Regions from separate parts of the Promicromonospora vindobonensis genome, predicted to be linked through region 2. Evidence: predicted binding sites of a transcription regulator. Region 2 holds the regulator's gene; the other holds the start of a gene.
What was found. The regulator LexA, encoded in region 2, represses DNA repair genes until DNA is damaged. The targets are predictions, from matches to a motif close to TCGAACANNTGTTCGA.
Positions count from the first base shown of each region.

Region 1: ACFS27_RS05645 (HNH endonuclease signature motif containing protein) is a predicted target of LexA. The motif match lies at 8,782-8,797, and genes of this name have one in related genera.

Region 1 is NZ_JBHUOG010000001.1:1,194,475-1,209,247, reverse strand. It holds gene ACFS27_RS05685 (SAM-dependent methyltransferase) at 1-265, opposite strand, end outside; gene ACFS27_RS05680 (VOC family protein) at 382-780, shown strand; gene ACFS27_RS05675 (pyridoxamine 5'-phosphate oxidase family protein) at 840-1,370, shown strand; gene ACFS27_RS05670 (3-isopropylmalate dehydrogenase) at 1,465-2,523, shown strand; gene ACFS27_RS05665 (branched-chain amino acid aminotransferase) at 2,682-3,812, shown strand; gene ACFS27_RS05660 (GAP family protein) at 3,913-4,722, opposite strand; gene ACFS27_RS05655 (sensor histidine kinase) at 4,831-6,234, shown strand; gene ACFS27_RS05650 (response regulator) at 6,231-6,890, shown strand; gene ACFS27_RS05645 (HNH endonuclease signature motif containing protein) at 6,887-8,719, opposite strand; gene ACFS27_RS05640 (cellulase family glycosylhydrolase) at 9,016-10,785, shown strand; gene ACFS27_RS05635 (hypothetical protein) at 10,872-11,453, opposite strand; gene ACFS27_RS05630 (alkaline phosphatase family protein) at 11,569-12,969, opposite strand; gene eboE (metabolite traffic protein EboE) at 12,966-14,219, opposite strand; gene ACFS27_RS05620 (TatD family hydrolase) at 14,230-14,773, opposite strand, start outside.
Region 2 is NZ_JBHUOG010000002.1:1,779,151-1,793,923, reverse strand. It holds gene ACFS27_RS21265 (glycoside hydrolase family 13 protein) at 1-76, shown strand, start outside; gene ACFS27_RS21260 (ABC transporter substrate-binding protein) at 166-1,539, shown strand; gene ACFS27_RS21255 (carbohydrate ABC transporter permease) at 1,542-2,513, shown strand; gene ACFS27_RS21250 (carbohydrate ABC transporter permease) at 2,515-3,444, shown strand; gene ACFS27_RS21245 (ATP-dependent DNA helicase) at 3,487-5,592, shown strand; gene ACFS27_RS21240 (L-lactate dehydrogenase) at 5,602-6,591, shown strand; gene lexA (transcriptional repressor LexA) at 6,682-7,497, opposite strand; gene ACFS27_RS21230 (LysM peptidoglycan-binding domain-containing protein) at 7,689-8,135, shown strand; gene nrdR (transcriptional regulator NrdR) at 8,255-8,725, shown strand; gene ACFS27_RS21220 (DUF5302 domain-containing protein) at 8,876-9,109, shown strand; gene ACFS27_RS21215 (DUF4386 domain-containing protein) at 9,233-9,796, opposite strand; gene ACFS27_RS21210 (TetR/AcrR family transcriptional regulator) at 9,882-10,631, shown strand; gene ACFS27_RS21205 (TetR family transcriptional regulator) at 10,628-11,257, opposite strand; gene ACFS27_RS21200 (biotin transporter BioY) at 11,368-11,946, shown strand; gene ACFS27_RS21195 (class I adenylate-forming enzyme family protein) at 11,943-13,076, shown strand; gene ACFS27_RS21190 (thiolase family protein) at 13,069-14,196, shown strand; gene ACFS27_RS21185 (energy-coupling factor ABC transporter ATP-binding protein) at 14,193-14,773, shown strand, end outside.

The DNA.
Region 1 (14,773 bases), on a different contig from region 2:
CGAGCTCGGCGGCCCGACGGCGGGCGGCGTCGGCGTCGGCCGCGTGGTTGTCGACGCCGTCGCCGGCGATGCCGTGCTGGGCGCAGAGGCGGAGCAGCAGCTCGCCGCTGCCGCAGCCCAGGTCGAGTACGCGGGAGCTCGCGGCCGGCGGCTGGATCCGGTCGAGCAGGGCGGTGGCCCGCGCCTCACCCAGGGGCGAGTTGAACGTCAGCCCGGTGGCGGCGGCGTCGAAGTACGGGCGGAGGTCGTCATCGGCGGCGGTCATCCGGTGATTGTGCGGGTGGCTGGTGATCCCGGGCCAAGGCTTTTCGGCGGCTCCGCCTACGGTGGGTGCAGAGGCTCGAACCCACGGGCTTCCGGTCCCGACGTGAGGTGATGGCGATGACGCTGCGCTGGTACTCGATCGTGGTGGAGTCCACCGACCACAAGAAGCTGGCCCGCTGGTGGGCCGAGGCCCTGGGCTGGGAGGTCAGGTTCGAGCTGGACTCGGAGTCGGTGCTGGTGCCGCCCTGGGCCCTCGAGCTCTCGGAGAAGCTGGACTTCCACCAGGTGCCACCCGGCATGGTGTTCGTCCCGGTGGAGCACAAGAAGATCGGCAAGAACCGGCTGCACTGGGACTTCGCGCCGCACACGAGCGACGACCGGGACGCCGAGATCGCCCGGCTGGTCGAGCTGGGGGCGACCGTGATCGACGTCGGGCAGCCGGACGACGCGACCTGGACCGTCCTGACGGATCCGGACGGCAACGAGTTCTGCGTCCTGTCGGCCAGGGAGGTGTAGCCCGCTGGGGAGTGCCGGGCGCAGCGATGAGTTGGCAGGGCCGTCGTCGTCGGTCCTGTATGAAGACCAAGAATCTTGCACAGCTCTATGACCTCGCCCCGCTCGACTGGGCGCCGGTCGCGGCGAGCCTGGACGGGCTCACGCAGGCACCGGGAACCGGCGGGCCCGACCGGCACTCGCACTGGCTCACCACGCTCGACCCCGACGGGAGCCCGCACGTCACGGGGATCGGGGCGATCTGGTTCGACGGTGCGTACTGGGTGGTCTCCGGCCGCTCCGCGCGCAAGGGACGGAACCTGGAGCGGGACCCGCGCTGCTCCATCGCGGTGGCGACCGGTGACTACGACACGGTCGTGGACGGCCGTGCGGAGCTGGTCACCGACCCGGCCGCCGTCGCAAAGGTGGCCACGGTGCTCCGGGACGGCGGCTGGCCGTGCGAACCGGACGGCTCCGGCCTCGCGCTCACCGCTCCGTACAGCGCCCCGTCGGCAGGGCCCGCCCCGTGGCACGTGTACCGCGTGACGCCGACCAAGGCCACCGCGTTGCTCGTGCGCGACCCGGGCGGGGCGACGTCCTGGTCCTTCGACTGAGGTGGTCGATCGAACCCCCCGACGGAGCCGATCGTTGCGTCCATTCCGTGAGACCCGCGTCTCATCCGGCTGGTCGCGCGCGTAGGCTCCGGACATGGCACAGGTGGGCAGGACAGAGGGCATCGACCTCGCAGTGGTCGCAGGTGACGGCATCGGTACCGAGGTCGTGGAACAGGGCCTCGCGGTGCTCGAGGCGGCGCTGGCGCCGTCGGGCACCAAGCTCTCCACCACCGAGTTCGACCTGGGCGCTCGCCGTTGGCACGCGACCGGCGAGACCCTCACCGACGAGGACCTCGAGAAGATCAAGGGCCAGGACGCGATCCTGCTCGGCGCGATCGGCGACCCGTCGGTCCCGAGCGGTGTGCTGGAGCGCGGTCTGCTGCTCAAGCTGCGCTTCGCGCTGGACCACTACGTGAACCTGCGCCCGACCAAGCTGTACCAGGGCGTCACCAGCCCGCTGGCCGACCCGGGCGAGATCGACTTCGTCGTGGTCCGCGAGGGCACAGAGGGCCCGTACGTCGGCAACGGCGGCGCGCTGCGCGTCGGTACCCCGCACGAGATCGCCACCGAGGTGAGCGTCAACACCGCGTTCGGCGTCGAGCGCGTGGTCCGTGACGCCTTCACCCGGGCCAGCGCCCGCGAGCGCAAGCACCTCACGCTGGTGCACAAGCACAACGTGCTCGTCCACGCCGGCCACCTGTGGCGGCGCACGGTCGAGGCGGTGAACGCCGAGTTCCCCGACGTCACCACCGACTACGCGCACGTGGACGCCGCGACGATCTACCTCACGACCAACCCGAGCAGGTTCGACGTGATCGTGACGGACAACCTCTTCGGTGACATCCTCACCGACCAGGCCGCCGCGATCAGCGGCGGCATCGGCCTGGCGGCGTCGGCCAACATCAACCCCGACCGCACCGCACCGTCGATGTTCGAGCCGGTGCACGGCTCGGCCCCCGACATCGCGGGCCAGGGCAAGGCCGACCCGACGGCGACCATCCTCTCGGTCGCCCTCCTGCTGGACCACCTCGGCTTCGCGGCCGAGTCCGCTCGGGTCCACGACGCCGTCGCAGAGGACCTCGCGACGCGCGGTGACGCCGTACGCACCACCGACCAGGTAGGCCGCGATATTGCGGCCCGCGTGACCGAGTAGCCCGCTGTACGACGGCGGCGCCCGGGTCACGCAGACCGATCCCGGGCGCCGCCGTCGTACGTCGAAGGCCGTCCGGGGCAGGCGCCCGGCACGGAATGCTCCACCTGCCTTGCCGGGCGTGGAAGACTGACAACAGCATTCCGGTGAAAGGCATCGACATGACAACAACGACGGATCCCATCCTCCCGGCCCGGCTCGAAGACCTGGTCGCGCTCTTCGACGTGCGGCCCACCGACGTGCCGACGCCGGACGCCGAGCGCGCCGAGGCGCTCCGTGCTCCGAAGTTCGGGACGGTGTTCACGGACCACATGGCGCGGGTCTCCTGGACCAGCGCCGACGGCTGGAAGGACCGGCGGATCGAGAAGTACGGCCCGCTGCAGCTCGACCCCGCGACGGCAGTGCTGCACTACGCGCAGGAGATCTTCGAGGGCCTCAAGGCCTACAAGCACGCGGACGGCTCGATCTGGACGTTCCGTCCCGACCAGAACGCCGCGCGGTTCGCCCGCTCGGCGCACCGGCTGGCGCTGCCCGCGCTCAGCGTGGACGACTTCATCGGGTCGCTTGCCGCCCTCGTCCGCACGGACATCAGCTGGGTGCCCGACGGCGAGGACTCGTCCCTCTACCTGCGGCCCTTCATGTTCGCGTCGGAGGCGTTCCTCGGCGTGCGTCCCGCGCTCGAGGTCGAGTACCTGGTGATCGCCTCGCCGGTCGGCCCGTACTTCGCGGGCGGCGTGCGGCCGGTGTCCATCTACGTGTCGGAGCAGTACCACCGGGCAGGGCCGCCCGGAGGTACCGGCGACGCGAAGTTCGGCGGCAACTACGCCGCGAGCCTGCTGCCGCAGCTCCAGGCGCAGAAGGATGGCTTCGACCAGGTCTGCTTCCTCGACGCGGCCACCAGCACCTACCTCGAAGAGCTCGGCGGCATGAACGTGTTCCTCGTGATGGACGACGGGACGCTGCACACGCCGGAGCTCGGCTCGATCCTTGAGGGCATCACGCGCACCTCGGTGCTGCGGCTCGCAGCCGACCGCGGGTACGACGTGGTGGAGCGACGGATCCCGCTCGCGGAGGTCGCGTCCGGCCTGGAGTCCGGGAAGATCAAGGAGTTCTTCGCCTGCGGTACCGCCGCCGTCGTGACGCCGGTGGGGCGGCTTGCCGGGGCGACGTTCGACCACGAGATCAACGGTGGCGAGCCGGGTGAGCTGACGATGGCGATCCGTCAGGAGCTCACCGACATCCAGTACGGCCGCGCCGAGGACCGGCACGGCTGGATGCGCCGCCTGGCCTGACCCGTCCTGCCGCCGGACGACATCGGTCCGTTGCCCTGAGATCGGTCCATCGATGGACCGGTCTCAGGGCAACGGACCGATGTCGGCTGTGGGGGAGACCTCAGCCCCAGAGCCGGCCGATCGCGTCGCGGGCGACGAGGAACCCCACGATCCCGACGACCCACGCCGTGGTGCTCGCGGCGTTCTTCGTGAGCCACCTGTCCAGCCGCCCGAGCGGACGCTCCACGAGCCGCGCCGCGAACACCCGTGCCGCCAGCAGCACGAGGGCCGGCGCGATCATCACCAGGCAGTACCCGAGGACCCAGAGGCCCGACGTCGGCCAGTCGGGCCCCTGCGTACCGATCAGGCCGAGCGCGGCGAGGTAGGGGAGCATCGACGCGACCTCCACGAGGCCGGCCCCGATCGCCAGCAGCGCCAAGGCCGAACCGCTGCCCGACTCACTGCTGAGCACCCGCTCGCGCCACCGGCTCAGCCGACCTGGCCGGACCGGCTCCGCCGCGGTGTCACCCGCTGCCCCGGCCGCTCCCGGCGTCGGAGCCCCCGACGGCATGGCTGCCGCCGTCGGCTCGGTGCGCTTACGGCCACCGACGGGCTCCAGCTTGAAGCTCCACGCGAACAGCCCCACGCCGACCACGAGCTGCACGATCAGGAACGCGCGGTTGCTGGACAGGGTGCTGAGCGTGTCGCTCAGCGCACCGGCCCCCAGCAGGATCGCCAACCCGACCAGGGCATAGAACCCCGCGATCGATCCCAGGTAGAGCAGCATCCGCCCCACCCGGACGCGTCCGGGCGACATGAGTAGCCACACGGGGATGAGCAGGGTCCCGAAGCTTGTGGAGTCGATGAGCGCGAGCACGGCCAGGGCGCCGATCAGTGCGGCACCGGCGAGCTCGGCGGAGAGGAAGTCCATGCGACCAAGCCTGGTGCAGGCCTCGGCAGGGGACATCCGCCGAACCGCCGAATCCGGGTACATCTTTCGGATGACCCAGGCTGCGCCCCGCCGTGCTGAGATGGGGGCATGCTCCGTGCGCCCGACCTGTTCGCGTCTGTCTCGAAGGCCTACACGGCCGAGAACCGGCGCGGCGATGTCATCACGGCGGGCGTCCTGCTCCTGATCGCGCTGGCGCTCGACGCCCTGGGCCTCGTCAGGATCACCTGGGACGGACCGGCGAACATGCCCTCCTGGTGGTTCGCCGTGCCCGCCGTCGTCGGCAGCACCGCACTGATCTGGCGGCGGACGCGGCCGCTCGTGGCGCTCGCGGTCGCCACCGTCGCGCTCGGCGCCGACATCGCGCTCGGCGGGAGCGTCGGCCTGTTCGTGGTCGTGTGGGAGTCCCTGTACTCGGTCCACCTGCACGGCCGGCCGGTGGCACGGCGGATCACCGCCGTGGGCACCACCCTGGCCTCGCTCACGCTGATGATCGTCATCGGCGTGCTGAGCAATGATCTCCGCGCCGCCGTCCTCTCCGGACTCCAGCTCGCCACGCTCCTGGTCATGCCCATGTGGTGGGGCGGCAACGTGCGACAGGGCCGGGAGCTGACCGCGGCGGCATACGAACGGGGACGTCTCGAGCGGGAGCGCAGCCAAGCGCTCCTCCGTCTCGCCGAGGCGGCCAGGCACGACGCGGTCCGCGCCGAGCGCACCACCGTCGCCCGCGATCTGCACGACGTCGTCGCCTCGCACCTGTCCGCGATCACCATCACCTCGGGCGCTGCGCTGGCGGGCGCCGCGGAGGCGGAGCGCGACCGGGCGGCACTGCGCAGCATCCGCGCCGAGAGCCTGGCCTCGCTGCAGGACATGCAGGCCATGATCCGGGTGCTCTCCGCCGAGACCGGGCAGGGTGGGCGGGCACACGGCGAGGCGTCGGTGGACGGCGGGACGTCCTCCGGCACGGGCGGTCCGGATCTGTTGGCCGCGCCGCGCGTCGCTCAGCTGACCCCCGTGCTGGAGCAGGTGCGGCTCGCAGGTCTCGAGCTCCACGTGACCGATGCCGACGGCGTGCTGGCCGGCGACACGACCTTGCCCGCGGCCGTCGACCACGCGGTGTACCGGGTCGTGCGGGAGTCCCTCACGAACGTGCTCAAGCACGGTGGCGGCCGCGCGGAGCTTCGTGTCGCGGCGGGCGACTCCCTGGAGCTCGAGGTGTACGACGACGGTGTGCGTCCCGGCGACGCCCCGGACCAGGCCGATGTCGGTGGTGCCGGGCTCGGGCTCCTGTCGATGCGCGAGCGCGTCGAGTCCCTCGGCGGGACGTTCGAGGCGGGTCCCGAGCCCGGTCCCGGGTTGAGGCCCGGGACCGGAGCTGCGGCCGGCGGCTGGCGTGTGCGCGCGGCTCTGCCGCTGCCGGACCGCGCCGACATGGCCCCAGGACTGCCCGAACGTGTTCCGTCGGACGGCCGGGCGCCGGGGCTCCACGCATGATCCGCGTCCTGCTCGCCGACGACCACGCGGCGATCCGTGCCGGCCTGCGCATGCTCCTCGCGACGGCCGACGACATCGAGGTGATCGGCGAGGCCGGTGACGGCGCGGTGGCGGTCGCGAACGCGCGGGCGCTGCGCCCCGACGTCGTGCTCATGGACGTCCGCATGCCAGGGACCGACGGCGTGACCGCCACCCGGCAGATCGTCGAGGAAGGGCTGTCGGAGGTCCTGGTGCTGACGACGTTCGACCTGGACGAGTACGTGTTCGGTTCCCTGCGGGCCGGGGCGGCGGGGTTCCTCCTGAAGACCGCCGAGACGACGGCGCTGGTGGATGCCGTACGCCATGTCGCGGCCGGTGACGGCGTGGTGGCGCCGGAGGTCACCCGGCGGCTCATCGCGGAGCTGTCGGCGCCCCAAGAGCGGAACGGCGGCGGCACCCGCGCCGGCCCGGCACGGTCACTGCCCGCCGACCTGACGCCGAGGGAGCGCGACGTGCTCGCCGGCCTCGGCTGCGGCCTGTCGAACTCTCAGCTCGCCGCCGAGCTGATGATCAGCGAGGCCACCGCGAAGACCCATGTGTCGCGCGTGCTCGCCAAGCTCGGTGTGACGTCCCGCCTCCAGGCGGCGATCGCGGCGCGCGACGCGGGGCTCGCCTAGAAGGGTGGTTCGTCGAGGTCGGGCGGGACGGTCGGGCTGGTGGGTGTGGTGTCGGGTGTGGTGGTGGCGTACTGGCGTGGGAGCCGTTGGCCGGTCAGGGCGTGCAGGGTGAGGTCGTGGCTGGTGTCGGGGTCGATGTGGTCGAGGTCGATGTGGGTGTCCAGGACGGTGGGTGGTCGGGTGTGGGTGCGGCCGGTGGGGGTGGTCCAGGTCGTGACGCCGGTGAGGGGGTCGCGGACGATGCCCCAGCCGGCGTGGGTCTTGAGCAGGTGGTGCTTGCGGCACAGGGTGTGCAGGTTGTCGGCGTTGGTCTGTCCCCGATGATCGTCTCCGTTCCTGCTCCTGTTCTCGCCTCCCTGGTTGTTCTTGTCCTTGTGGTCGAAGGGTTGGATGTGGTCGAGGTCGCAGCGGCTCGCCGGTAGGTCGCAGCCCCACAGGAAGGTGCAGGTCCCGTCCCTGGCTTCGACCGCGGCCCGCAGCACCTTGCCAGGCTGATAGGTCGTGGTGGAGTAGTCGGTCAGGATCCCAGTGACCGGGTCGGTCAGCAGGCGTTGCCACGTGGCGTCGGTCGCGATGATGCGGGCGGTCTCGGCCGGGACGGGGCCGTATCCGTCCAGGTGTCCGGGCGCCTGGTCGAGGCCGAGCAGCGCGCTGGCGGGGATGGTGACTCGCACGACCGGGCGGGTCGGCACGATCCGCACAGGCCGCACGATCTCCTGCCCGGGTATGCGGCCACCACACGTGCACGCCCGGGTGTTCCCACCATCCGTTCCACCGCTGCTCCCGCTGCTCGTCCCGCCCTCGGCGTAGCCGGTCGAGGGGCCGTCTGCGGCGTTCTCGCGGGTCTCGGTAGCGAGCTCGGTCGAAGGCTCGGTAGACGGCTCGGTGGTGGTCCCGGGGACGGTGAAGCGGTCGGCGGGGAGGAGGCGGCCGGTGATGATTCCGGTCAGGGAGTCCGCGCGTAGCTGCCCGAGGGTGCGGTCCTCACCGGTGGCGTGGCGTAGCTGGTGGGCCATGTCGTCCACCACACCCCACACCGCAGCGGCGTCCGCCGCGGGCAGGTAGGCGGAGAGCCAGCCCATGTCGTTCTCCGCCCGGTCCAGCTGCACGCACCGACGTTGGGCCTCCGTCTTCGCGGTCTGCGCTGCGCCATGACGGGCCTTGGCGAACGCGAGCATCCGGGTCTGCAGCCACTTCCACGTGCGCCGGGGTGCCTGAGGAAGGAGCCGCTCGATCGCCTCGGTCCGCTCAGCCACGGTCAGCTGCGATGCCGAGCGCAGCAGGACCTGCGCCCTGCGCACGTCGATCCGCCCCGCGACCAGTGCAGCGATCACGCTCGGGTGCCGGGCACCGGACTCGGCCCGCACCACCACATCGACCGCTTCCGGCTCGGTGACCACCAGCTCGCCGGTGACCTGTCCGACCAGCGAGTTGTGCGCGAGGGCGTGCGACTCCCTCGTGGAGCGTTCGGCCACGACGCGAGCCTGGACACCCGCCATCCAGGACTGCATCCGCCCACAGGCGACCACCAGGTCACCCAGGGCGTCATCGGACAGCTCTGCCAACCGGTCGGGATCCAGCTCGGTCGCCCGGTCCACGGTCTCGGCAACCACACGAGCCAGCTGCGCACCCGGTGCCTCGGTCAGTGCTCGCCGCAGAGTCTCGACCGGCCACAGTGCGATCGGCACCGAGTCCGGCGGCCAGTCCGGCCCGACCGCGTCAGCCAGATCGTCCGGTGCCACACCGGGAGGCAACTGCCAACCGTCGTCCCGGAGCGGGTCGGCCAGGAGCCCGCCGGCGATGCCGTCGTCGTACATTCCCTCACCCATACTGGTGCACCTCCCTCACTCGACCGTTCAGTCAATAAGACCGGGCCAACGGCGTCAATCCGTCCGACGTTTGTTCGATTCCGACCCTACTCCGGGTCACTGGTGCGCGCCTGGTCTTCTGCCGCCCGCGTAAGAACGAGCGAACCCAGCCGTCGGCCGCTAGAACGTCGGCCTGCCCTGCGCCCAGTTCTGGAGCGACAACTGACGGAAAGCGATTGCCTCCGCACCTTGACTTCACCCGGGGGCAACCCGAGCATGGGAGCGTTCCCACAGGTGCACACGAGAAGGGCCTCGTCATGCAGAGAACTGCGCGCACCCTGGCCGGCATCGTCGCCGGCCTCGCACTCACGCTCGCCCCGGTCGCTCCGGCGGCCGGCGCCGGAACCACCAGCGGTCCCGAACCCGGAGGCATCGCCGCGCTCCGCGACCGGCACCAGGACCACAGCACGCACCACCACAAGGCCAGGCACGGCACGGCGAAGGTCGCGGACATCGCCGCCGACATGCAGCCCGGCTGGAACCTGGGCAACAGCTTCGACGCGACCGGCGCCGACGAGACGTCGTGGGGCAACCCGCGAGTGACCGAGGAGCTCCTGGACCAGGTCCGCGCCCAGGGGTTCAACAGCATCCGGATCCCCGTCACGTGGGGTCAGCACCAGGGCGGCGCGCCGGACCACGCCATCGACCAGGCCTACCTCGACCGGGTCGAGGAGGTGGTGGGCTGGGCGCTGGAGGACGGCTTCTACGTGCTGATCAACCTCCACCACGACTCCTGGCAGTGGGTCAACACGATGCCCACCGACCACGACGCGGTGCTCGACCGCTACACCGACACCTGGACCCAGATCGCCGACCGGTTCAGGGACTCCGGCGGCCGGCTGCTGTTCGAGAGCGTCAACGAGCCGCAGTTCACCGGCAGCTCTGGCGAGGCGGCGGACCTCGAGCTGCTGGCCGAGCTCAACGACGTGTTCCACGCCGTCGTGCGCGGCTCGGGCGGCGGGAACGCCACCCGGCCGCTCGTGCTCCCCACGCTGAACACCGGGTCCGAGCCGGCCAAGATCGACGCGCTGGCCACCCAGATCGCCGCCCTGGACGACCCGCACCTCATCGCGACGGTGCACTACTACGGGTTCTGGCCGTTCAGCGTGAACATCGCCGGGTACACCCGGTTCGACGCCGAGGTGCGGCAGGACGTCACGGACACGTTCGACCGGGTGCACGCGGCGTTCGTCGCCCGCGGCGTGCCGGTGCTCCTGGGGGAGTACGGGCTGCTCGGGTTCGACCGGCACACGGGGACCGTCGAGCAGGGCGAGAAGCTCAAGTTCTTCGAGTACCTCGGGTACGCGGCGCGCGAGCGTGGCATCACGACGATGCTCTGGGACAACGGGCAGCACCTCGACCGCACGGCCCACACCTGGCAGGACCCCGCGCTGTTCGAGCAGATCTCGTCGAGCTGGACCGAGCGCTCCGGGACGGCGTCGTCCGACCTGGTGTTCGTGCCAGCATCGGGCGCCGTCGGCGCACAGAACCTGACGCTCGAACCGAACGGGACCAGCGTCGAAGCGCTCCTGCACGACGGCGCGGAGCTGGCCGCAGGGGCCGACTACGCCCTCACCGGTGACGAGCTCACGCTGTCCGCCGCGCTGCTGGAGCGGCTCGCAGGTGACCGGACGCCGGGACCGGCCGGCGAGCTGGTGGTCCGGTTCTCCGGCGGGGTGCCCTGGACGGTCCGGGTGATCAACCAGGAGACGCCGGTGCTGCGAGACGCCTCTGGCACGACGGCGGCGTTCGCGATCCCGACGTCGTTCACGGGCGACCTGCTCGCGACGATGGAGGCGCGGTACGCGGACGGGTCCAACGCGGGGCCGCAGAGCTGGACGTCGTACAAGGAGTTCGACGTGACGTTCGCGCCGGACTACGCCGCCGGGGCCATCACGCTGACCCCGGAGTTCTTCGCCGAGGTGAACGACGGGACGGTCCACCTGACGTTCCACTTCTGGAGCGGGGAGACCGTGCGGTACACCCTCACGAAGACTGGAAGCACCCTGACAGGCGCCCCCGCCTGACCTTCCCCGAGCGTTGAGTGCTGGATGTTTGTTGGACTCTGCGGCAGAGCAACACATACCCAGCACTCAACGACCGGGGTGGGCGGTCAGGGCGTGCGGCGCACCACCGTGCGGCTCAGGGTTCCGGTGAGCAGGGAGTAGACCGCTGAGCCGATGACGATCCAGACGATCGCGGCGAGGATGGCCGGGATCAGCTCGAACTGGCCCGCGAAGGGCACCGCGGCGAGGATCACCGTGGCGAGGGCGACGACCCAGCCGAAGAACGACCGGGGCCGCGGCGTGCTCATCACGAGCAGGTAGAGCACGGCCGCCGCCGCGAGCGCGAAGAGCGCGCCCGCCACGACCCAGGCCAGCAGGTCGGAGCCGGTGCCGAACAGGTCGGCCTGCGCCTGGATCTCGAGGTTCAGGACCTCCTCGAGGATGAACTCGGCGGCCAGCCCGATCAGGGCTGCCACGAGGGTCGTCGCCAGCGCTCCGGCCCAGAACCGGCCTACCTCCAGGCCCAGGCGTGGGTTCTCGGTGCCGGACGTGACGGGCTGGACGGCCGCGCCGTCCGGCGTCTGCCCCACGGGTTGGGTCGGGGTGCCCGGGGTCTGGGCCGGCGGCGGGTAGGCCGGCGGCGGCTGTTCCCCGTAGTCGGCGTCATAGGGGCGGTTCGGGTCGCTCATCGCGGTACCTCCCGGTTGTGAGCCCTATGTCCACTCCACCACGTCTTCGTTGTGGGCGCGACCGTTGCGTCTACGTGCCCGCTTCAGGCGCTATGGTCACGCCCACGACGAAGGGTCAGCGGACGCCCTGCAGGTCCAGCACCAGGTTCTTGACGGCGGTGGCAGGGACCTGGCCGGTGTCGTCGTCGACCCAGGAGGCGACGGACGACGGCACCTCCGAGTCCGAGCACAGCACGAGCGGAGTGTCCGCCGACGAGTCGGGCAGGCGACCGTGCGTCCCGCGCACGTACGACGCGTCGAGCGGGGTGGTGCTCATCGCGTACCGCAGGCCCAGCTTCTTGCGCACCAGGTTCATGCCCGCCTTCGCCTTGGCGAGCGGGTCGGCGGGGTTGAAGAACAGCTCGGCGGGGTCGTAGCCCGGCTTGCGGTGGATGTCGACGCCTCGTGCGAACTCGGGCGCACGGTCGTCGTCGAGCCAGTAGTAGTACGTGAACCACGCACCCGGCTCGGCGACGACGACCAGCTCGCCCGCCCGCTCGTGGTCCAGGCCGTACTTTGCCTGCGCCTCGCGGTCGAGCACCTCGTCGACGCCGGGCACGCCGCGCAGCAGGTCCGCCACCCGGGTCACGTCCGACGGGTCGTCGACGTACACGTGCGCCACCTGGTGGTCGGCGACGGCGAACGCGCGAGACGTCCACGGGTCGAGCTGCTCGCGGCCGTCCTGGGTGTAGACCTCGAGATAGCCCTCGCGCCGCAGCAGCCGGTTGATGTCCACCGGCTGGTTCGCGGGCCCGATGCCGTACTCCGAGACCGCGACGACGGTGACGCCCGCCGCCTCCGCGTCGTCGAGCAGGGGCGTCAGCGCGACGTCGAGCTCTGCCGCGGCCCGGTCGGCCTCGGGCGAGTTCGGCCCGAAGCGCTGCAGGTCGTAGTCGAGGTGCGGCACGTACGCCGTCGTGAGCTGGGACTTCCGGGTGCGCAGCAGGTGCCGGGTCACGTTCACGATCCACTGGGTGGACGCGATCGAGGCGGTCGGGCCCCAGTACTGGAACAGCGGGAAGTCGCCGAACCGGCCCACCAGGTCGTCGTGCATGGCGGCCGGCCGGATGTACCCGTCCGGCGACTTGCGGCCGTCGGCGTGGTAGATCGGCCGGGGAGTGATCGTGAGGTCGGTGGTCATGCCCATCGCGTACCACCAGCACACGTTGTCGGCCTGGTACGCCGCGTCGCGCCGGCGAGCGGTCTCCCAGACCTTCTCGCCCGCGACGAGCTTGTTGTGCTGGCGCCAGAGGTAGACGTCGCCCAGCTCGCGGAAGTACCAGCCGTTCCCGACGATCCCGTGCTCCGCAGGCATCAGGCCCGTGAGCATCGTCGACTGCACGCTGCAGGTCACGGCGGGCAGCACGGTGGCGAGCTCGGACTGCCAGCCGCCGGCGGCGAGCCGGCGGAGGCGGGGCATCTGGGCGAGAGCACGGGCGGTGAGCCCGACGACGTCGAGCAGCAGGACAGGCCTCATGCGTCGACTCCTTCCGTGGTGGTGGCTGGGGCGGTGGTGGCGGAGGTGGAGCTGGTCGTGGCCGCAGGGCCGGTCAGCAGGTGCTTCCTGGCCCACCGCAGCTCCGCCGCGATCCCGGCGACCAGGCCGGCCTCACCCTGCACGCCGCCTCGCGGGCCCCCGTCCACACCGTCCGGCAGCACCGACCACGTGTACGTCTCGACGTCGAGGTGTGCCTCGGCGCCGTGCGGTGCGGCCCGGACCGCGGCGACGGCGTCGCGCAGCACCTCGGTCGTCGCCGCCAGCGGCGCAGCGGGCTCGTGGTGCAGCGGCACGTGGAAGTGCACGCGCCACGGCCCCTCGCCCGGCAGGCCAGGACGGCGGTCGGCGTCCCCGAGCGCGACCGGCAGGTCGTCCGAGGCCAGGACGTCGCCCGACGCCGTCAGCTCGCGCACCTGGTGCAGGTAGCGCTGCTCCACGAACCGGCCGACGGCGTCGCGGGCACCCGGTGCGGACAGGTCGGCGACCTCCAACGCGGCGGACGCCTGCACCTTGACGACACGCAGGCCGGCGTCCGTGATCCGGCGGACGGCGCCCGCAGGGTCGGCGAAGGAGACGGCAAGGTGGCAGGTGTCCAGGCAGACGCCGATGTACTCGGGGTCGATCCGCCGGTCGGCCGGCCACTCGGGTCCGGTGCGCGCGGCGAGCCACGAGACGACGTCCTCCACCGTGTCGAGCACGCAGCCCGGCTCGGGCTCGACGGCGATGCGCACGGTCCTGCCGGTGCGCTGCGCCAGCTCGCGCAGCTCGGCCGACAGGGTGGCGAAGGCCTTGGTCGCCTCGTCGTCGTCGGCGCGGGTCCAGGGCGCGCGCCACGCGAGGGGCAGGGTCGAGATCGACCCGGCCGCGCCGTCGGGCAGCAGGTCCGCCAGCACGCGGGCGCACGCCAGCACGTAGTCGAGGCGGGCCCGCTCGGCCCAGGTGGGGGAGTAGACGGCGAGCTTGACCACCTCGCGGTGGAAGCCGCCGTACGGGAAGGCGTTGAGCGTGTGCACCTGGAGCCGGTGCTCGGCGAGCGCCGCGCGCAGCCGTGCCCGGTCCTCCGCGGAGGCGTCCAGCCGGTGCGCCACCTCGGCGGGCAGCCACAGGCCGACGCCGAGCGTGTCGAGGCCTGCGGCCTCGCGCACCGGCCCGGAGTACCGGGCGAGCTGGTCGATCACGCCGTCGAGGTCCTCGGCGGGGTGCACGTTGGTGCAGTAGGAGAGCAGCATCCCGGTCCCCTCAGGCCCGCGCGCCGCGGAGCACGGACGAGCCCTCGAACTCGACGCCCGGGGTGGGCGGGGCGCCCTCGGTGAATCCAGGTACCGGGTCGAGCACGAGGTTGCCCGACTGCCCGTAGAACGCGACGGGGTTGCGCCACAGCACCTGGTCGACGTCGTCCTCGCTGAAGCCCGCCGCGAGCATCGCGTGCCCGGTCTTCGCGGTCTTGAGCGGGTCGGACCGGCCCCAGTCGGCGGCGGAGTTCACGATCATCCGCTCGGTCCCGTACTCCTGCAGGATCGCGACCATGCGGTCCTCGTCCATCTTGGTGTCGGGGTAGATCGAGAACCCTGCCCACGCCCCGGCGTCGCGCACGAGGGCGACGTTGGTCTCGTTGAGGTGGTCCACCAGGACCCGCTCGGGCGGCAGGCCGGACTCGACCACGACGTCGAGGGTCCTGCGCGTCCCGGCGAGCTTGTCGCGGTGCGGGGTGTGCACGAGGACGGGGAGCTCGGCCTCGCGGGCCATCTGCAGCTGGGTGGCGAAGACCTCGTCCTCCTCGGGC
Region 2 (14,773 bases):
GGTGCTCCTTGCGAGCGGTCCGGTCGACGGCGCCGTCGGGCCGGACACCGCCGTCTGGCTCGACCTGCCGTCCTGAACCCCGGCTCGGCCAAGTCCGGCTCTGCCAACCCCAGAAGTGCATCCCCAGACGTGCCGCCCCGGTGGCACAAGACCCAAGGAGTGACAATGAAGTCAGCACAGAAGCGATCGGCGTTCGCCCTGGTGGGCGTCCTGTCCGTCGTGGGAACCCTGACGGCCTGCGGCTCGTCCGACGACCCGGCCGCCGAGCCCACCGGCCCGGTGACGATCGAGGTCGCCATCGACGCAGGCCTCGAACAGGAGGCGATCGATGCGTTCGACGAGCGCATCGCACAGTTCGAGGAAGCCAACCCGGACGTCCAGGTCGAGACCAAGGAGTTCACCTGGTCCGGCACGACGTTCGCTGCCGAGCTGGCGGGAGGCACCCTGCCCGACGTCTTCCCGATCCCGTTCACCGACGGCCGGGCCCTCATCGAGCGCCAGCAGATCGCCGACGTCAGCGACCTGGTGGCGGAGCTGCCCTACGCCGACCAGTTCAACCCCACGATCGCCGCAGCGGGCCAGGACGCCGACGGCGGCATGTGGGCGGTCCCGATCGCCGCCTACAACCAAGGCCTGCACTACAACCGCGCGCTGTTCGAGGAGGCCGGGCTCGACCCGGACAACCCGCCCGCGACGTGGGACGAGGTGCGCGAGGCCGCCAAGACCATCGCGGACGAGACCGGCCAGGCCGGCTACGCCCACATGACCCAGAGCAACACGGGCGGCTGGATCCTCACCACCGAGACCTACGCGCTGGGCGGCCGCATCGTCGAGGGTGAGGGTGAGGAGGCGACCGCCACCGTCGACAACGACGCCACGGTCGCGGTCCTCGAGATGCTGCAGGAGATGCGCTGGGAGGACGACTCCATGGGCGCCAGCTTCCTGTACGACTGGGGCACCATCAACCAGGACTTCGCGGCCGGGAAGATCGGCATGTACGTCTCAGGTGGTGCCAACTACCCCAACCTGTTCACCCAGAACCAGATGAACCCGGACGAGTACGGGGTGACGGTGCTGCCGCTGGAGGGTGACGACGCCGGGACGCTCGGTGGCGGCACGCTCGCCGCGGTGAGCTCTGCGGCGTCCGACGCGGAGCAAGCGGCCGCGGTGAAGTGGATCGACTTCTACTACATCTCCAAGTTGACCGACCAGGAGGCCGCGACGGCCGAGGCAGAGGTCGCCGCAGAGACCGACCAGCCCGTCGGCGCGCCGGCCCTGCCGATCTTCGACCGGGCCACGTACGAGGAGCAGCAGAGCTGGATCAAGGACCTCGTCAACGTCCCGCTGGAGAACTTCGCGCCCATGACCGAGCAGATGTTCGACCAGCCGGTCGTCCCGGAGCCGGCCGTCGCCACCCAGGACGTGTACGCGGCGCTCGACCCCGTGGTCCAGGCGGTGCTGACCGACGAGAACGCGGACATCGACGCCCTTCTCGCCGACGCACAGACCCAGGTCCAGGGCCTGCTCGACCGCGGCTGACGATGACCACTCTGTCCAGCCCGCTCCGGACGACGACGGCGGCCGCACCGCCGTCGTCGTCCGGGCCCCGCAGGCGCGGCCGCCGCGCGCCCCGGGAATGGCTGCGCGACGGCGGCCTTAGCACCCTCGTCATCGCCCTGCCGATGATCCTCGTGTTCGGTGTGTTCTCGTGGTTCCCGATCGGCCGGGCGCTCGTCATGAGCGTCCAGGAGACCAACCTGGTCACCGCTCCCGTGTTCGTGGGTCTCGACAACTTCGCGTACGTGCTGCAGGACCCGCTGCTCGGCAAGGCCGTCGGGAACACCCTGTGGTTCGCCGTGCTCGCGCTCGTCTTCGGGTACCCCCTGCCGCTGGCCGCTGCGGTGCTGATGAGCGAGGTGCGGCGGATGCGGGGCCTGTTCTCCGCGCTGGCCTACCTGCCCGTGGTCGTGCCGCCGGTCGTGGCCGTGCTGCTGTGGAAGTTCTTCTACGACGCCTCCGACACCGGCGTGTTCAACACCATCGCCGGATGGGTGGGCCTCGGCCCGTACCCCTGGCTGCAGGACGCCACCAGCGCCATGCCGTCCCTGGTCCTCGAAGCGACCTGGGCGGCGGCCGGCGGGACCGTGATCATCTACCTCGCCGCACTCGTCGGGGTGCGGACCGAGCTCTACGAGGCGGCCGAGGTGGACGGTGCCGGCGTGTGGCGCAAGATCTGGCACGTCACGCTGCCCCAGCTGCGCGGAGTCCTCTTCATCACCCTGATCCTGCAGATCATCGGCACCTCGCAGGTGTTCCTCGAACCGTTCCTCTTCACCGGCGGCGGCCCCAACAACGCGACCCTCACCATCCTGATGCTGATCTACGACTACGCCTTCGGGAGCAGCCTCGGCGGCAACTACGGGGCAGCGACAGCCCTGAGCCTCATGCTCGCGGGCGTCCTTGCCGTCCTCTCCGCGGTGTACTTCCGCGTGACCCGACCCTGGAGCAGCTGACATGGCAGCGAACGTCCGGATCCCGGCCCCCGCCCGCCGGCGCACCCCGGAGACCGTCGAACGGGGCATCGTGTCGTCCCACGACCGGCGTCGGCCGAGCGTGCGGGGCTCCCTCTGGGTGCTGCAGGGCGGCCTGCTGACCGCTCTGGTCGTCGTCGGGCTGGGGCCGATCCTCTGGCTCGCGAAGGCCGCCGTCACCCCCACCCAGGAGACCCTGCGCGATCCGCTGGGGCTGTTCCCCACCGGCGTCGACTGGGCCAACCTCGCCACCGCATGGAACCGCGCGGAGATCGACCACTACTTCGTCAACACGCTGATCGTCGCGGCGGGCGCCTGGTTCTTCCAGATCCTGGTCGCCACCACCGGCGGCTACGTGCTGTCGGTGCTGCGGCCGCGGTACGGCAACGCGATCTTCGCCCTCGTGCTGGCGACGCTGTTCGTGCCGTCCGTCGTGCTCCTCGTGCCGCTCTACCTGACCATCCTCGACGTGCCGATCGTGCACGTCAGCCTGCTCAACACGTTCTGGGCGGTCTGGCTCCCCATGGGCGCCAGCGCGTTCAACGTGCTCCTGGTGAAGCGGTTCTTCGACGGCCTGCCCCGCGAGATCTTCGAGGCCGCCCGCGTCGACGGCGCCGGACCCTTCCGGCTGCTGTGGAGCATCGTGCTGCCCATGTCCAAGCCCATCCTCGGCGTCGTCTCCGTGTTCGCCGTCATCGCCGCCTGGAAGGACTACCTCTGGCCCATGCTGGTGCTGCCGGACCCGGCCAACCAGCCGCTGTCCGTCAGGCTGCCCGCCATCGCCCCCTACCTGGAGCTCGACGTGTTCCTCGCGGCGCTCGCGATCTCGACGGTCCTGCCGATCGCCCTGTTCCTCGCCTTCCAGCGCCTGTTCCTGAGCGGGGCCGGACTGGGCGGGGCGGTCAAGGGGTAGCGCGACGGGTGACGGCCTGCACCTGTGGACGACGTGGGGTGCATGTCGGTGGCCCGGCCTAGGATCGAACGTGTGACCAGCCTTCCCGACGCACCTGCCGCCCCCACCGCCGACGAGCGGATCCCCGACGTCGACGAGCTCCTCGACCTCGCTGTCGGAGAGCTGGGCGGTGGGCGCAGGGACGGCCAGCACCGGATGGCGGTGGCCGTCGGCGAGGCCATCGAGAAGGGCGAGCACCTGCTCGTCCAGGCGGGCACAGGCACCGGTAAGTCGCTCGGCTACCTGGTGCCCGCCGTCCGGCACGCGGTGGCCGCAGGGAGCAAGGTGATCATCTCGACCGCCACCCTCGCGCTGCAGCGGCAGGTCATCACACGTGATCTCCCGCTGGTGGCCAAGGCGGTGGCGCCGCAGCTCCCGCGCGAGCCACGTATCGCGCTGCTCAAGGGCTGGCACAACTACCTGTGCGTGCACAAGGTCGGCGGCGGCTACCCCGCCGACGAGCCGACGCTCTTCGACCTGCCCGGCGGCGAGGACCACCCGCGGACCGAGGACACGGCGGGGTCCGGCGGGGCGCGCGGCCGTCGCAAGGACGACGGCGCCACGCTCGCCGACCACGTCCGCCGGCTGCACGAGTGGGCGGGGGAGACGGAGTCGGGCGACCGCGACGACCTGGTGCCGGGCGTACCGGACCGGGCCTGGCGCCAGGTGTCCGTGACCGCCATGGAGTGCCTGGGCGGCAAGTGCCCCATGCTCGCCGAGTGCTTCCCGGACAAGGCACGCACCATCTCCCGCGACGCGGACGTCGTGGTCACCAACCACGCGATGCTCGGCATCGCGGCGACCGGCAGCCCGGGCATCCTCCCGGAGCATGACGTCGTGGTGGTCGACGAGGCGCACGAGCTCACGGACCGGGTGACGTCGTCCGCCACGGTGGACCTGTCGATGGCCTCGGTGGAGAACGCCGCACGGCTGGCCCGGCGGCACACCGGAACGAACACCGACGCCCTCGACCAGGCGGCGCAAGCCCTCGGGACCCTGCTGGTGACGGCGCCGGCCGAGCGGTTCCCCGACGGTCTGCCGGACGAGCTGCGCGCTGCGGTCGGCGCGGTACGGGACGCGGCGCGGGAGGTGCTGAGCACGCTGAAGCCAGACACGGGCGGCGGCAAGGGGCAGGCCGCCGGCCAGCCGGAGCCGGGGCTGAAGATGGCGCAGGGCGCGATGCTGCAGCTCTTCGAGACGGCCGAACGCATGGCGTTCAAGGACACGACCGCCGACGTGCTGTGGTGCTCGCGCCCCGACAACGGGTGGGGCGGGTTCGGCGACAACGTGACGCGCCTGCACGCGGCGCCGCTGCACGTCGCCGGCCTGATCCGCATGCACCTGCTGGGGGAGGCGACCGGCGTGTTCACGTCGGCCACCCTGGCGCTGGGGGGCACGTTCGAGCCGGTGGCGGGCACGCTTGGCCTCAAGGGCGAGGACGCCCCGCCATGGCGCGGCCTGGACGCAGGCAGCCCGTTCGACTACCCCCGCCAGGGCATCCTGTACGTGGCGCGGCACCTGCCGGCGCCCGGCCGCGAGCCGACGACGGAGGCGCAGCTCGACGAGATCGCCGAGCTCATCACGGCCGCCGGCGGCCGTACGCTCGGCCTGTTCTCGTCCCGGCGTGCGGCGAACGCGGCCGCCGAGGCCATACGCGAGCGGCTGGACTTCCCGATCCTGGCGCAGGGCGACGACCAGCTACCCACGCTGGTGCGCCAGTTCGCCGAGGACCCGGCCGCGTGCCTGTTCGGCACGCTGTCCCTGTGGCAGGGCGTCGACGTGCCTGGCCCGTCGTGTCAGCTCGTCCTCATCGACCGCATCCCGTTCCCCCGCCCGGACGACCCGGTCAAGGCGGCCCGCGCACGGGCCGTCGAGCAAGCGGGCGGCAACGGGTTCATGGCGGTGTCAGCGCAGCACGCCGCGCTGCTGCTCGCGCAGGGCGCCGGGCGCCTCGTGCGGAGCATGGACGACCGTGGTGTCGTGGCGGTCCTGGACCCACGCCTCGCGACCGCGCGGTACGCCTCGTTCCTCACCCGCTCGATGCCCGGGTTCTGGCCCACCACGGATTCGGCGCTTGTCCGCGCCGCGCTGGCGCGGCTCGACACATAGCCTGGACACATGTCAGCCCTCTCGGACGTCCAGGGCGCGCAGCCGTCCGGCTCACGCACCACCAAGCTGGCGGTAGTGGGTGCAGGGGCGGTCGGCTCGACCCTCGCCTTCGCCGCGCTCACCCGGGGCTCGGCCCGGACGATCGCCCTCCACGACGTGAACCGGGCAAAGGTCGAGGCGGAGGTGCTCGATCTGCAGCACGGTCTGATGTTCACCCCCCAGGCGCAGGTGGTCGGCTCGGACGACGTTGCGGTGTGCGCGGGGGCGGACGTCGTCGTTGTGACGGCCGGGGCGAAGCAGAAGCCCGGGCAGACCCGGATCGACCTCGCCGAGGCGACCATCGGGCTGATGCACCAGATCCTGCCCGGGCTGGTGGACGTCGCGCCGGACGCGACCTACCTGATGGTGACCAACCCCGTGGACGTCGTGACCTACGCGGCGCTCAAGATCTCCGGTCTGTCGCGTGAGCAGCTGTTCGGCAGCGGCACCGTCCTGGACTCGTCGCGGCTGCGTGGTGTGCTCGCCCAGCGCTGCGGTGTGGCCGTCGGGAACGTGCACGCGTACATCGCAGGGGAGCACGGGGACTCGGAGATCGCGCTCTGGAGCTCCGCGACTATCGGTGGTGTCCCGCTGCTGGACTGGGCGCCGCTGGGCGGCAGGCCGCCGATCGACGGCGCGGTGCGCGCGGAGGTGCACCACGAGGTGGTCGACTCGGCGTACCGGATCATCGCGGGCAAGGGGGCGACCAACTACGCCGTCGGTCTGGCCGGGACCCGCATCATCGAGGCTGTCCTCAAGGACGAGGGGCGGATCATGCCGGTGTCCTCGCTGCTGGACGACTATCACGGCATCAGCGACGTCTGCCTGTCCGTGCCGTCACTCGTGGACCGGCGCGGCGTCACGGACAACGTGCGGGTGCCGATGTCCGACGAGGAGCTGGCCGGCCTGCGTACCTCGGCGGACAGCGTGCGGGCGGTCCAGAAGCGCTTCGGCTTCTGAGGACGGGCCAGGGGGAGACGACGACGGGGTTGTGCTCCGCTGGAGACCCAGCAGGAACACAACCCCGTTCTCGTCGCGCGTGTCCGGCCCCTACAGGCTGCGGAGCACCGCTACCACGCGGCCCAGAATCTGCGCCTCGTCGCCCGGGATGGGCTCGTAGGCCGGGTTCTGGGGCAGCAGCAGGACGTGCCCGTCCGCCTGCTTGAACGTCTTGACCGTGGCTTCGCCGTCGATCATGGCCGCGACGATCTCGCCCTGCTCGGCAACGTTCTGCCGCCGCACCACCACCCAGTCCCCGTCGCAGATCGCGGCGTCGACCATCGAGTCACCGGCGACCTTGAGGAGGAACAGCTCGCCGTCCCCGACGAGCTGGCGGGGGAGCGGGAAGACGTCCTCGACGACCTGCTCGGCAAGGATGGGCCCGCCGGCCGCGATCCGGCCGACGAGCGGCACGTACGACGGCGGCGGGGTGCTGGCGTCGTCGGGCACCGAGCCACCCCAGTGGACCTGGCCGCTACGGCGCGGCTCGGGCCAGTGGATCTCGCCGCGTGTCGGCTTGTCGACCTGCTCGGCCATGGGCTCGACGAGCTCCATCGCGCGCGGCCGGTTCGGGTCGCGACGCAGGAAGCCCTTCTTCTCGAGCATCTGGAGCTGGTGCTTGACGCTCGACGGGCTGGCCAGCCCGACGGCCTCGCCGATCTCACGCATCGACGGCGGGTAGCCCCGCGTCTCGAACGACTGCCGAATCGTGTCCAGCACGAGGCGCTGCCGTTCGGTGAGGCGGTCTGTCGGCGAGATCGTGTGTACGTCAGCGACCGCCTTGTCGCCCGGCGCGTCCAGCGTGGCGACACCCGAGAGCGCCGTGTCGACGGCTCTCGTGTCGCTGGTCCCGTCCCGTCCCGTCATGCCCGTGCCCCTCCCGTTCCGACAAATGTTCTCCCATGCGCGACCCACTCTAGATCACAAACTCGCTCGGCTCAAACGAATGTTCGAGCGTGTCTCGACATCGGACGGTGTCCCGTGCTACACAATGGTACGGGCGTTCGACGAACGCTTGTATGAACGACAAGAGCTCAGTCACTCTTCGAGGAGGGGCCATGGGGGACGTGATCCCGCTGCGGCAGTACACCCCGACGTATGGACAGGCGTTCGTGCCGCCGTACGGCCGGGCGTATGCACAGGCGTCCGGGCCGGCCGCGGCCCCGGCGTACCGGCCGGCCCGGGAGCGCACGATCGCCGACCGGCTGGGCCTGGCCGGCCTGCGGCTCACCAGGCGCGGCCGCGCGGCGCTCGTGCTGCTGGCGATGCTCCTGCTCGCGCCGATGATCACCTGGGGTGCGACCGCCGTCGCCAGCTCCCCCGGCGAACCGACGGAGGTCCGGGTGCACGCGGTGCAGCCGGGTGAGACGCTCTGGGGCTACGCCACGGAGATCGCGAGGCCGGGCGAGGACGTCCGGCACGCGGTCGCCCGGCTCCAGGACCTGAACGAGATGTCGTCGGGCACGGTGCGGGTCGGAGAGCTGTTGCTCCTACCCAAGGAGTGACGAGAGACCACAATTCGCCGTCAAATGGCGCGGCGATGTTGCATGGGGGTGGTTTGCCCGCTTACGGTCGGGGCGCGACCGGAGGCCTCCGGTCGGTGGTCGACCACGCAGGAGTGAGCATGCACTGCCCGTTCTGTCGCCATGCTGACTCGCGCGTGGTGGACTCGCGGACCGCCGACGACGGCCTGTCGATCCGGCGCCGGCGCCAGTGCCCGAACTGCAACCGCCGGTTCACCACCGTGGAGACGGCCAGCCTGTCCGTGGTCAAGCGGTCCGGCGCCACCGAGCCCTTCAGCCGCGACAAGGTCGCGGCTGGTGTGCGCAAGGCGTGCCAGGGGCGTCCGGTGAGCGACGACGACCTCGCCATCCTGGCCCAGCGTGTCGAGGAGACGCTGCGGAGCAACGGTAGCGCGGAGATCGACGCGTACGAGGTGGGCCTCGCGATCCTTGGCCCCCTGCGGGAGCTCGACGAGGTGGCCTATCTGCGGTTCGCGAGCGTCTACCAGTCGTTCGACTCGCTCGAGGACTTCGAGAGCGCCATCACCTCGCTGCGCGCGGAGCGCGCCGAACGGGCGGCCGCGCAGGCCTGAGGGCCCGCGTGGAGCTGCCGCGCGGCCGGGCGCCGCTGGCCGGGCGGCTCGACCGTGCCCAAAAATGTTGGCACCTGGTTGTGCGGTAGTGCAGGCTGGGCGGCGACGGACCCGATCGAGGGACCCCCGAAACAAGAGGAGGTGATCGGTGTGACGGACGAGAAGCCCAATGCCGAGGCGGCAGAGGTCGAAGCCGAGGGCGTAGAGGAGCCCAAGGTGCCGACCGCGCCGAGCAAGGACGCGAAGGCACGGTTCAAGGAGGCGCTGGACCGCAAGAACTCGGCGCAGCACCGGACCGCAGCCGGCGACGTGAACACCGGCGCGGTGCACGGTTCGGAGACGACCGGCCCCGTGCAGAAGATGTTCCGCCGCAAGTCCGGCTGATCCTCGGTGGTGGAGGCCGCTGACCAGGTGTTTGACCTGGTCAGCGGCCTTTGTGTTGCTCACCGAGCTGCGGGTTCGTTCGTTGAACGAGCGAAGCCCAGGTTCTTTGGACCGTGGTAGCGGTCATTGCGTGGCCGCCACCGATGGCGTGACCGTGGGTGCGCGGGTAGGCCAGCCGCGAACGAGCAGCAGCACCCCCAGGGTGAGCTCGAAGAGGCCCCCCGGGACGGCCAGCGCGACACCGGCGCCGGGGACGGCGGAATCCAGCCCCACACCGACTGCGAGCAGGACGTACCCAACCACGCCCCACATGCTGAGCCAGCGTGGGGCGACGCGGTGCCTCGCGAGGGCCAGGCAGAACGGCACGCTGCCGACGCCCAGCACGACCATCGCCGCCACATATGCGGCCTGGTTCGCCTCGGCGTTCCCGCCCGCCAGGAACAGGACGCCGATCGCGAGCGCGACGGCCTCGGTGATCCGCGCGAGCACGTAGACGAGGGCGGTCCGGGGGGCGGCGGTCCGCAACAGTCGGAACGCGATTGCCCCGATCGTCGCGACGCCGGCCGAGTTGAGGACCATGAGCGTCAGCCCGGCCGGCTGGGGTGCCAGCGTGCTGCCGACCCCGTAGAGGAGGAAGACTGCCAGGAAGAGGGTGCCGGCGAGTCTGCCGGCCTGACGGTGAGACATGAGGTTGCTCCAACCGTACTAAGTAAGGGTACTTTGTACGGTAGAGGTGCGAGAGCGTGCCGTCAATGAATCAGAGGGGGATGCCGTGCCAGAGACCGACACCGGGGGAGTCGCCCGCCGCGCACCGCTGAGTCGCGAGCGGGTGCTCGACGCCGCCGTCGCGCTCGCCGACGCGGACGGGCTCGCCGCGGTGACCATCCGGTCGCTGGCGAACGCGCTGGGTCTCAAGCCGATGTCGCTGTACCACTACGTCCGCGGCAAGGAAGACGTCCTCGACGGCATGGTGGACCGGGTCTTCGCCGAGATCGACTTGCCCGAGGCGCGGTCACCGTGGCGGGCTGCGATCCGCGCGCGAGCGATCTCCGCGCGCGCCGTCCTGGCCCGGCACCCCTGGGCGCTCACGATTCTGGACTCCCGGTCGGCGCCGGGGCCGGCGACGCTCCGTCATCACGACGCCGTGCTGGGCGTGCTGCTCGGCGCCGGCTTGTCGCTGCCGATGACCGCGCGCGCCTACACGCTCGTCGACGCATACGTGTACGGGTTCGTGCTCCAGGAGGCAGCGGTGCCCTCGGGCGGCCGCGACGGCGGGGGGAACGGCGAGCAGCCAGGGGGCCAGCCAGCCGTCCCGGACGCCGGCCGGTACCCCCACCTGGCGGTGTTCGCCGAGGTCCACGTCCTACGGCCGGGATACTCGTTCGGCGACGAGTTCGAACCAGGCCTCGACCTCATCCTCGACATGGTCGAGACGCTCACTGAGCCCAGGTCACGGTCAGAGCGGGCGAAGCGCGAAGATGTTCCGCCGCAAGAGCGGCTGATCCTCGGTGGTGAAGGCTAGCGGTGGTGGTTCCTGTACTGGGCGATCGACACCTCGAGGCCGTGCGCGATCATCGTCAGCGCCTCGGTGAAGTCGTCGCCGCCGGGGGAGTCCGCACGCGCACCTTCCACGCTCGAGCTGACCGGCTCTTCCAGCAGCCCGAGCTGACCCGCGGCCAGGCGTTGCTGCTCGTGGAAGGTGAAGCCCACGACGAAGTGCATGACCGCCTCAGCGGCCACCTCGGCCAGCGAGGCGGGCACGCCGCGCAGGCGGGCGACGTCCAGGAGCTTTGCCCGCACGGGGGAGCTCACGAGCCCGAGGGCGAGCGAGCTCGACACCAGCTCGGACGCATCCCGGTGGGCGAGCAGGCACTCGCGCATCCGCGCGCCCACCGTGCGCACGGCTTCGTGCATGGGCATGCCGCCGAGCGGCTCCTCGCCCATCGGCGCGAGGATCCGCTCGCTGACCGAGGCGAGAAGCGCCTGCTTGTTCGGGAAGTGCCAGTACAGGGCGCTTGGCTGGACACCGAGGGCGGTCGCCAGGTGCCGCATCGTCAGAGCGGGCAGGCCCTGCTCGTCCAACAGGCGCAGGGCCATGTCGGCAACGTCGTCGCGACTTCGTCGTAGCGAGGTTCCCGGAGCTGGCATGCTGCCACTATAGTGACCCGAACACCGTTCAGGTGAACAGTGTTCAGGTAGGAGGTCAACAGGTGCCCATCGAACATGGTGCGCGGCGTCGGGCGCTCGACGCGACGGACATGGCGCGCGTGGCAGTCTTTGTCGCGATCGTCGCCGCCCTCGGTCTGCCGGGTAGCTTCAGCGTCCTCGGTGCCGTCCCGATCACGGCGCAGACGTTCGGCGTCATGCTCGCCGGCGCGGTCCTCGGACCGCGTCTGAGTGCTCTGGCCATGGTCGTGCTGCTCGCCCTCGTCGCGGTCGGTCTGCCGCTGCTCGCCGGAGGGCGTGGCGGCGTCAGCGTGTTCGTCGGGCCGTCCGCCGGCTACCTCGCCGGATGGGTTGCCGGGGCGTTCGTGACGGGCCTGATCGTGCACTCCGCCGCCCGGAAGCCGGCCATCTGGCGGACGGCGCTCGCGACGGTCGTCGGCGGCATCGTCGTCGTGTACGCGTTCGGCATCCCCGTGCAGAGCGTGATCACCCGCCTGTCCCTCGAGCAGACCGTCCTCACCAGCCTCGTGTTCCTCCCCGGTGACCTGGTGAAGGCGACGCTCGCGACCCTGACCGTCACCACCCTCCTGCGTGCTTACCCCCGCGCGTTCCGGCGTACGTGGCTCTCGCCAAGGGAGCAGGACGCCTCGGGCGCGGACGTGACGCGATGACCGCGCGGATCGTGGTGCTGCGAGGTTCGACCGACGAGCTCGTCGACAGCATCCGAGCGGTGCGTGCCCACGGGGACGTCCCGCTCGTCGGCGACGACCGGTGGCCCGCTGCGCAGTGGTCCGCGGTGCGCGAGCTCGCCGACGTCGCCCCGGTCCCGGACGGTGCTGCCTGGGCCGCGCTGACCTCGGGGACGAGCGGCGCACCGCGTGTCGTGCTGCGCACCGCCGCTTCGTGGGAGCGGTCCTTCGCCACGGTCTCCGAGCTGCTCACGGACCGGACGGCGACGGACCGGACGGCGACGGAGCAGCTGATCATGCTGCCGGCCCCGCCGGCGTCGTCGCTGACGCTGTTCTCCCTCGCCCACGCGCTCGCCGACGGCCCACGGCCGGTCTTCCCCGGCGGGCGGGGAGCCGCAGAGGCGACCGTGTTCCACGGCACGCCACAGGCGCTGCGGTCGATGCTCGATACCCGGGCTCTCCCGCGGCTGCGGACCGCCCTCGTCGGTGGCTCCCACCTCGACGCGCGGCTGCGCGCGGACGCGGAGTCCCGCGGCGTCCGGGTCGTCTCGTACTACGGGGCGGCGGAGCTCTCGTTCGTCGCGCTCGACGAGGGGCGTGGTCTGCGAGCGTTCCCCGGGGTGGAGATCGACGTGCGGGACGGCGAGCTGTGGGTCCGCTCCCCGTTCACCGCTCTCGGCTACCTCGGCGGGCCGGGTCCGTTGCGCACCGACGCCGCCTGGAGCTCGGTCGGTGACCTCGCGACCGTCGACGACGGGGTGCTGACCCTGCGGGGGCGTGGGGACGACGCCATCCTCACCGCCTCGGCGACCGTGATCCCCGGCGAGGTCGAGACGGGCCTCCGGACGCTCCCTGGAGTCGCCGACGCAGTGGTCTTCGGCATCCCCACCGGCGGGGTCGGCGCGCTCGTCGCCGCGATGGTCGAGGTGGACGCGGACGCACCGGTACCCAGCGCGCACCGCCTTCGCGCGCTGGCCGCGACCCGGTTCGCTCCCGCCCACCGGCCCCGCGTGTGGTTCGCGGGCCGACTGCCACGAACCGCGTCCGGAAAGCCGGCCCGGGCCGAGGTCCGGCGCCGGGTCGTCGCCGGTGAGGTGGCCCGCCTTGCCTGACGAGCCGGTCATCGTCGCCGCCCGCCGTACCCCGATCGGCACCCGCAGCCGCGTCTTCGCCGAGCTCAGGGCCGAAGAGCTCGCCGGCCCGGTCATCCGGGCCGCCCTCGCCGACGCGGGGTCCGCCACCGGGTCGACGCTCGCCGTCGCCGACGTCGTGCTCGGGAACTGCATGGGGCCCGGAGGCAACCTCGCCCGCGTCGCCGCGCTCGCAGCGGGGCTCGGCGTCACCGTGCCTGGCGCCACCGTGGACCGGCAGTGCGGCAGCGGCCTGGCCGCCGTCCTCGACGCGGTGTCGGCGATCCGCGCCGGAGACGACCGCCCGCGCATCGCGGGCGGCGTCGAGAGCGCGTCGACGGCCCCCACCAGGTCCGCCGACGGCGTGCCCTACGACCGGGCGCCGTTCACGCCGGCGGGCTGGCCCGACCCGGACATGGCCCAGGCGGCCGAGGACCTGGCCAGGGCCGACGCGATCACCCGAGAACGGCAGGACGCGCACGCGGCACGCAGCCACCGGCGCGCAGGTGCGGCCCGCGACGCCGGGCGGTTCGACGCCGAGCTCGTTCCCCTCCGGGGCGCCGTCGCCGACGACTCCATCGGGGTCGCCGAACCTCTGCTGGCACGTCTGCGTCCGCTGTTCCCTGGCGGCACCGTCACCGCAGGGACAGCGACGCGAATCAGCGACGGCGCTGCCGCGGTCGCCGTCGTCCCGCACCGGCTGAGAGGCCGGGCCGCAGGCCTCGTGGTCCGCGGGCACGCCGTCGTCGGCTGCGACCCGGCCCTGCCGGGAACCGGCGCGGCCCCGGCGGTACTCGCGGCGCTCGCCTCCGCAGGGGTCGAGCTCGGCGAGGTCGCCGCGGTCGAGATCGTCGAGGCGTTCGCGTCGCAGTCGCTCGGGGTGCTCGGTCGGATCGGTCTCGAGGACGACGATCCGCGGGTCTGTGCCGACGGCGGGGCGCTCGCGCTCGGCCATCCCTGGGGAGCCAGCGGCGCGGTCGGCATCGTGCGGCTGTTCAGCCGCCTCGTCCGCGCGGGTGCGCCCGCGGGAACCCTGGGGGTCGCAGGGGCCTCCGTCGGCGGCGGGATGGGTATCGCGGCCGTCGTCGAGGTGCTGCGGTGAGCTACCTCGAGCTGGAGGACGTCGACGTGCGGCTCGGGGACACGGAGGTGCTGCGCCGTGTCTCGTGCTCGCTGGACGAACGCACCATCGCCGTGATCGGTGAGAACGGGTCGGGCAAGTCCACGCTCGCGCGGCTGGTCGGGGGGCTCACCCACGCAACGGGCGGCACCATCCGCGTGCTCGGTCTCGACCCGGCCCGTGACGCCACCCGGCTGCGACGTCGGGTCGCCGTCGTGTTCAGCAATCCGGACACCCAGATCGTGATGCCGACCGTGGCGGAGGACGTCGCGTTCTCGTTGCGCTCCGACAAGCTGTCGCGCGACGAGAAGACCCGGCGGGTCGACGAGGCCATGCACCGGTTCGGCCTCACCGAGGTGGCCGGCCGTGCGTCGCACGACCTGTCCGGCGGGCAGAAGCAGCTGCTCGCGCTCTGCGGCGCCTTCGTCCGTCGTCCCGACCTGGTGATCGCCGACGAGCCGACCGCCTACCTGGACGCGCGCAACGCGCGTCGGGTCGCCGACCACCTCTTCGAGGAGGGGCGGCACAGGCTGCTCCTGGTGACGCACGATCTTGCCCT